Regions from separate parts of the Arthrobacter sp. SIMBA_036 genome, predicted to be linked through region 2. Evidence: predicted binding sites of a transcription regulator. Region 2 holds the regulator's gene; the other holds the start of a gene.
The links. Region 2 encodes HrcA, which represses chaperone genes, less so after heat shock. Its sites were predicted from a motif close to TTNGCACTCGNNNNNNNCGAGTGCNAA; they were not measured.
Positions count from the first base shown of each region.

Region 1 (3,415 bases), on a different contig from region 2:
GTATAGGTAGCCCTCAACCGGCCCGACGGCGGCAACAGGACCGCCGTCGAAATCCTCGCCGCTGGTGATTTCCGCGGCGCCCTGGGAACTAAGGACAAGGGCCGCGCGTCGGACGCCCGGCCGGGCCACCGCGTTGAACCACAACGCCACCTCCGTGACATCCCCGCCCACCGAAACCCACTGGGCTTCGCAGCCGCCCGGAACGGAGTCATGGGGTATGCCGGGCCCCATCTTCACACCGACGGCCCGGCCCGTGGATGCTACTGCCTCCACGAAGGACAGCGGGGGAGAGAACGCTTCGGGATCCCAGATCCTCTTGGTGCCGGACGTGGACGTGGTGCGTCGCGCCGGGTCCATCCATACGCCGTCGATCCCGTCGAGGTCCACTGCTGTCGCATCTGAATGCACCACCGTGGCGTGGGGGAACGGGATGAGGTTGATGGTGGCGCAGGCTGCAGTGGTTTCGTCCATCTCCACGGCCGTGACAGCGAGGTCCAACGATGCCATCGCCATGGAATCGGCGCCAAGGCCGCAACCGAGGTCCGCTACGTGGGCTATTCCCGCTGCGGCGAAACGTTCAGCGTGGCGGGCAGCAACCGTCAGCCGCGTGGCCTGCTCTAACCCTGCCTGGGTAAACAGCATTTGACGCGCGAATTCGCCGAACTTGGCCTCAGCGCGGGTCCGAAGGCGTGACTGTGTCAGCACTGCGGCCACCAGTTCTGGCGCGTGGCCCGCTTTCCGGAGGTCGGCGTTGATGGTGAAAGCCTCGGCCTCCCGGTAGGGGCCCAGGGAGGCAAGGAGTTCCCAGCCCTCAGTGGTCAGCAAGGGGGCAATCTGTTCCTGCGGTGCGTGGGACATGGCATCAAGCCTAATGGGCTGCGAAGCAGCGTCGTGACTTGGTATCAGGCCAGCTAGGGTTGTTTTCATGGAAGACAACGCAGCCCCGCAGCCCTCCGACGCCGACAACTCCGGCGGCGACAACCCGGACGCGGAGGGTCCGGCAGCGCCATTGGCTCCAGGTCATCCGGACCATCACCCGCTCGTGGCATCGGCCCGTCCTGCTTTGATCGCAGGAGCTGTGATTGCCGTGGTTTGTATCGCCTTCCTGGTCATCCTTTTCGTCCTCGATTCCTTCAACGCGGCCGCCTACTCAGTCAGCGGCAAGAGCGTCAGCGATGCCACCGATGAAGCGCGGCAGATCCGTGACCTCTACAGCGGCGCCCGCATAGGCGGGATCATCGCGCTGGTGGTTTCCGCCATCGTCGCCTTGGTGTCCGCGCTGGTGTTGTACCTCAATCGGGACGTCGTCCGGCGTGACGGTAACGACGACGGCGAGAGCTACCACCTCGACGACCTGACGGGCAGGTAGGAGTTCATCTATGGACGAAATGCTGGCACTCGCCTTGACCGAGTGCTAACCACTTACATAGAGTCTAGTTAGCACTCTCCCCCGGAGGGTGCTAACTACGCCAAGCGTCCACCGGCACCGCGACGACGGATGTACGCATCGGCACCCTAGTTCTTAGTCCATGAATCAGCTCATGAAAAGGAGAGTCCGAGTGTCGGTCTCGATTAAGCCTCTTGAGGATCGTATTGTTGTTCGCCCGCTCGAAGCAGAGCAGACCACCGCTTCCGGACTGGTCATTCCGGACTCCGCACAGGAGAAGCCGCAGGAAGGCGAAGTTGTTGCAATCGGCCCCGGCCGCTTCGATGACAACGGCAACCGCGTTCCGGTCGACGTAACTGTCGGCGACGTCGTTATCTACTCCAAGTACGGTGGAACCGAAGTCAAGACCGGCGGCAACGAGTACCTCGTTCTGTCCGCCCGCGACGTTCTGGCGATCGTCGTAAAGTAACTTCCTGGAGCCCCGCACCGCAGCCGCGTTGGATCTATTCCGACCAACGGCGGTGCGGGTTTTCCGTCTTGAAAGGACACAACCATGGCAAAGCAGCTTGCTTTTAACGATGCTGCCCGCCGGTCTCTTGAGGCCGGTATCGACAAGCTCGCCAACACTGTCAAGGTGACGCTTGGTCCGCGCGGCCGCAACGTCGTGCTGGACAAGAAGTGGGGCGCTCCCACGATCACCAATGATGGCGTGACCATCGCCCGTGAAGTCGAGCTTGACGACCCCTACGAGAACCTTGGCGCACAGTTGGCCAAGGAAGTAGCAACCAAGACCAACGATGTCGCCGGTGACGGCACCACCACCGCCACCGTCCTGGCCCAGGCCCTGGTCAAGGAAGGCCTGCGCAACGTAGCTGCAGGCGCGGCTCCGGGTGAGATCAAGCGAGGCATCGAAGTTTCCGTCGAAGCCATCGCAGCACGTCTCTTGGAGAACGCCAGCGAAGTTGAAGGCACCCAGGTAGCCAACGTTGCTGCTATTTCCGCGCAGAGCGACGAGGTCGGCGAACTGCTGGCAGAAGCGTTCGGCAAGGTGGGCAAGGATGGCGTCATCACCATCGAAGAGTCCTCCACCACGCAGACGGAATTGGTCCTCACTGAGGGCATGCAGTTCGACAAGGGCTACTTGTCCCCGTACTTCGTCACCGACGCGGAACGCCAGGAAGCTGTCCTCGAAGACGCCCTGATCCTGATCAACCAGGGCAAGATTTCCTCGCTGCAGGAATTCCTGCCCCTGCTGGAAAAGGCACTGCAGGCCTCCAAGCCGCTCTTCATCATTGCCGAAGACATCGAGGGTGAGGCCCTGTCCACCCTGATCGTGAACCGCATCCGCGGCACGCTCAACGTTGTCGCCGTCAAGGCTCCCGGCTTTGGCGATCGCCGCAAGGCCATGCTGCAGGACATCGCAACACTCACCGGGGCACAGGTTGTCTCCCCGGACCTTGGCCTGAGCCTGGACACCGTGGGCCTGGAGGTCCTCGGTACCGCACGACGCATCACGGTGACCAAGGACAACACCACGATCGTCGATGGTGCCGGCACCGCTGAGGACGTAGCGGATCGCGTTGCGCAGCTTCGCGCCGAGCTCACCCGTACGGACTCCGACTGGGACCGGGAGAAGCTGCAGGAACGCTTGGCCAAGCTCGCTGGCGGCATCGGCGTCATCAAGGTTGGCGCAGCCACCGAGGTTGAGCTGAAGGAAAAGAAGCACCGCATCGAGGACGCTGTTTCCTCCACGCGTGCCGCCCTCGAAGAAGGCATCGTTTCCGGTGGCGGTTCCGCACTTATCCACGCCCTCAAGGCGCTGGACGAGTCCGAAGCCGTTGCGGCGCTTGAGGGGGATGCTGCAGCTGCTGTTGGCATTGTCCGCCGAGCCCTCATCCAGCCCCTGCGTTGGATCGCCCAGAACGCCGGCTTTGATGGCTTCGTGGTTGTTTCCAAGGTCTCTGAACTTGAAGCCAACCACGGATTCAACGCCAAGACCGGCGAGTACGAGGACCTGATCGCCGCTGG
Region 1 covers NZ_JAWRXG010000001.1:142,929-146,343, forward strand. Annotated here, with positions in the region: gene SB659_RS00730 (THUMP-like domain-containing protein) at 1-858, opposite strand, end outside; gene SB659_RS00735 (hypothetical protein) at 926-1,369, shown strand; gene groES (co-chaperone GroES) at 1,560-1,856, shown strand; gene groL (chaperonin GroEL) at 1,941-3,415, shown strand, end outside.
Region 1: the regulator HrcA is predicted to act here: its motif matches at 1,392-1,418, upstream of groES (co-chaperone GroES).

Region 2 (3,415 bases):
TAACGGCGTGCCGGGCTTCGGGCCCCTCAAGGACGAACCTCGCGCCCGGTGTGACGGTTTCCAGACTGCCGGGCTCTGCGAAGAAAACGGGGTTACTCACCGCTAAAGGTTACCGAGTTTGTCCCGAAGCTTCGCGAACATGCCCCCGCTGGCCACCAGCTTGCCTTCGGTGAATTGCTCACCACGAAGCTTCGCCAGCTGCTGGAGCAGCTCCTCTTGGGCAGGGTCGAGTTTGGTGGGTGTCTCCACATGGAGGTGCACCTTGAGGTCGCCACGACCGTAGCCACGGAGGTGGGTTACCCCGAGGCCCCGGAGGGTGATGATTTCCCCGGACTGCGTGCCCGCCTTGACATCGATGTCCTGCTCGCCGTCGAAGGTCTCCAACTGCACCTCAGTCCCCAGGGCCGCTGCTGTCATCGGGACGCTGAGCGTCGCGTGGAGGTCATCGCCTTCCCGTACAAAGACCGAGTCGCTGTTGACGCGGATTTCCACGTAGAGGTCACCAGCAGGGCCGCCGGCGGGTCCGGCCTCGCCCTGTCCGGACAGCTGAATCCGGGTACCCGTGGCAACGCCTGCCGGAACTTTGATGGTCAGGGAGCGGCGGCTGCGAATCCGGCCTTGCCCGCTGCATTCGTTGCAAGGATCCTTGATGACCGTACCGAATCCCTCGCATGACCCACAGGGCGCAGTGGTCAGGACCTGGCCCAGGATTGACCTGACGGCCCGCTGGACCTGGCCGCTGCCACCACAGATGTCACAGCGCTCCGGCTGGGTTCCGGGACGGCAGCAGCTGCCGTCACAGGTGGGACAAACCACGGCTGTGTCCACCTCAAGCTTCTTGTTGACGCCGAAGACGGCGTCCTTGAGGTCGATACGCACACTGATGAGGGCATCCTGGCCGCGGCGGACACGGGAAGCAGGACCACCGTGACCGTGTCCGCCGCCTCCTCCGAAGAAGGTGTCGAAGATGTCTTGGAAGGCAAACCCTTGGCCGGAATATGCGCCGGAGCCGTTATCGGTGCCGTTCTCGTTGCCGGTTGCATCGTAGACACGGCGCTTCTGCGGGTCGGACAGAACTTCATAAGCATGCGTCACGGCCTTGAACTGCTCAGCGACATCCTCCCCGGGATTTACGTCCGGGTGGAGCTTCCGCGCCAACTTGCGGTACGCCTTTTTGATCTCTTCCCCGGTGGCTTCCGGCGAGACTCCCAAAACGTCATAGTGGCTGCTCAAAGTCTGTATCTCTTCCTTGTTGTTACTGCAGGTATTCCGATGATGGACGGCGTCTTAGTCGCCGAGAATGCGGGAAAGGTAGCGGGCCACCGCTCGCACGGCGGCCATGGTTGTTGGGTAATCCATGCGGGTTGGTCCCAAAATGCCCACCTTGGCACCGGATCCATAGCCAGTTGCCACAACGGACGCCTCGGCCAAACCGTCATAGGGATTTTCCCTCCCGATACTGACAGTTACTCCCCGGGGGTCATCACCCATATCCGATAACAACCGGAGCATGACAACTTGTTCCTCAAGGGCCTCCAGCACCGGACCAATGCTCAAAGGGAAGTCCACGTTGGAACGCGCCAGGTTTGCCGTGCCGGCCATCAGGATGCGTTCTTCACGGCTGTTGCCGCTGAGCACCTGGAGGCCATGCGCCAGGGTTTGCGCCACCCCACGGAGTTCAGGGGGGCAAAGCGCCACGACGGACGGAAGGACTTGGGGCAAGAGATCCACCTGGGTACCCGAGATACTGCCGAGGAACCTGGACCGCAACATCATCAGCGCCTCATTGCCGACGTCGAACCCTACATCGATGACCTTCTGCCCGACGCTTCCGGTATCGGCAATCAGGACCACCAGCACCTGCTGGGGCGCCAGCAGCACGAATTCGACGTGGCGTACCACCGCTCTCCTTGAGTGCGGGTACTGCACGACGGCGACCTGGTTGGTGAGCTGGGAAAGGAGCCGCACGGTACGTTCAAGAATGTCATCGACGTCGTCGGGGCCCTCAAGCAGCGAATGGATGGCACGGCGCTCAGCCGCGGAAAGCGGCTTAACCTGCGAGATGCGGTCCACGAACAGCCTGTAGCCCTTGTCCGTGGGGATACGCCCAGCGCTGGTGTGGGGCGCGGCAATGAGGCCCTCCTCTTCGAGGACAGCCATGTCATTGCGGATGGTGGCACTCGAAACGCCGAGGTGGTGGCGTTCAACCAGGGCCTTGGATCCTACAGGCTCCCTTGAATGAACGTAATCCTCAACGATTGCGCGCAGCACTTCCAACTTGCGCGGCTCACTCATTGCTCCACCTCCTGACATCTCATGGGTTAGCACTCAACATGCCCAAGTGCTAACAAGTCTAGTATGAGCCAACGCGTTGCTAGCATTGAAACCGCCCGCGGAGATTCAAGCGCGCGGGGCCGGCAGCAAACCGGTCTGATTCGAGCGCGAAGAGGTAAGAAGACCTTGGCTTTCGACCATTGGGGCCCACAGGACCTGGCGGCCCCCGCCAAACGCCAACTTCCCGAGGTACCCGTCCAGCGAGGCATGGTCCTTGAAGACGTGCAGTCCGGATGGGTCGGCGAAGTGACACGGGTGGAGAAGTCCGGCGGCATGCACATCGTGTCCTTGGAGGACCGGCGTGGAAAGACGAAGTCGTTCCAACTTGGATTTGGCTTCCTCCTGGAGGGCCAAGCGGTCCGGCTCCTGCCACCTGCCCCGCGTCCCGCTTCAGGGGCATCCACCGGCCGCACCGCCTCCGGCTCGGTCAAGGTTCAAGGCCAGCGCGCCCGGGTAGCGATGTCCAGCCGGATCTGGGTTGAGGGCAAGCACGACGCCGAACTGGTCGAGAAGGTCTGGGGAGACGATCTCCGCGTCGAAGGCATTGTGGTGGAACCCTTGCACGGGGTGGACGACCTCAAATCAGCCATTGCCGCTTTCTCTCCCGGTCCCACACGCCGACTTGGCATTCTGGTGGACCACCTTGTGCCTGGCTCCAAAGAGTCGCGCATTGCCGCGGAAGCGATGACAGTGCCGGGCGCGGCCGGCAATGTACTGATCGTGGGCCACCCGTACGTGGACGTCTGGCAGGCCATCAGGCCGAAGGTGCTGGGCATTGAGCAGTGGCCCGCGGTCCCTCGGGGGCTGGATTGGAAGACCGGGATCTTGCGTGCCTTCGGTTGGCCGCACGAAACTGCCGAGGACGTCGGCTTGGGATGGCAACGGCTTTTGGGCGCGGTTCGCAGCTACGCTGATCTGGAAGCGTCGTTATTGGGCAGGGTGGAAGAAGTGATCGACTTCCTGACAGCGCAGTGACAGGGCGTTGGTCTTGGGACGGGCACAGGACCAAGTATTCTGGGACAGCAACACCGCAGCATCGTAAAGCAAAGGGAAGACACCGTGGCAGAGAACGCTCCTGACG
Region 2 covers NZ_JAWRXG010000008.1:56,697-60,111, forward strand. Annotated here, with positions in the region: gene SB659_RS12140 (16S rRNA (uracil(1498)-N(3))-methyltransferase) at 1-100, opposite strand, end outside; gene dnaJ (molecular chaperone DnaJ) at 103-1,233, opposite strand; gene hrcA (heat-inducible transcriptional repressor HrcA) at 1,288-2,295, opposite strand; gene SB659_RS12155 (DUF3097 domain-containing protein) at 2,461-3,309, shown strand; gene SB659_RS12160 (DUF4870 domain-containing protein) at 3,394-3,415, shown strand, end outside.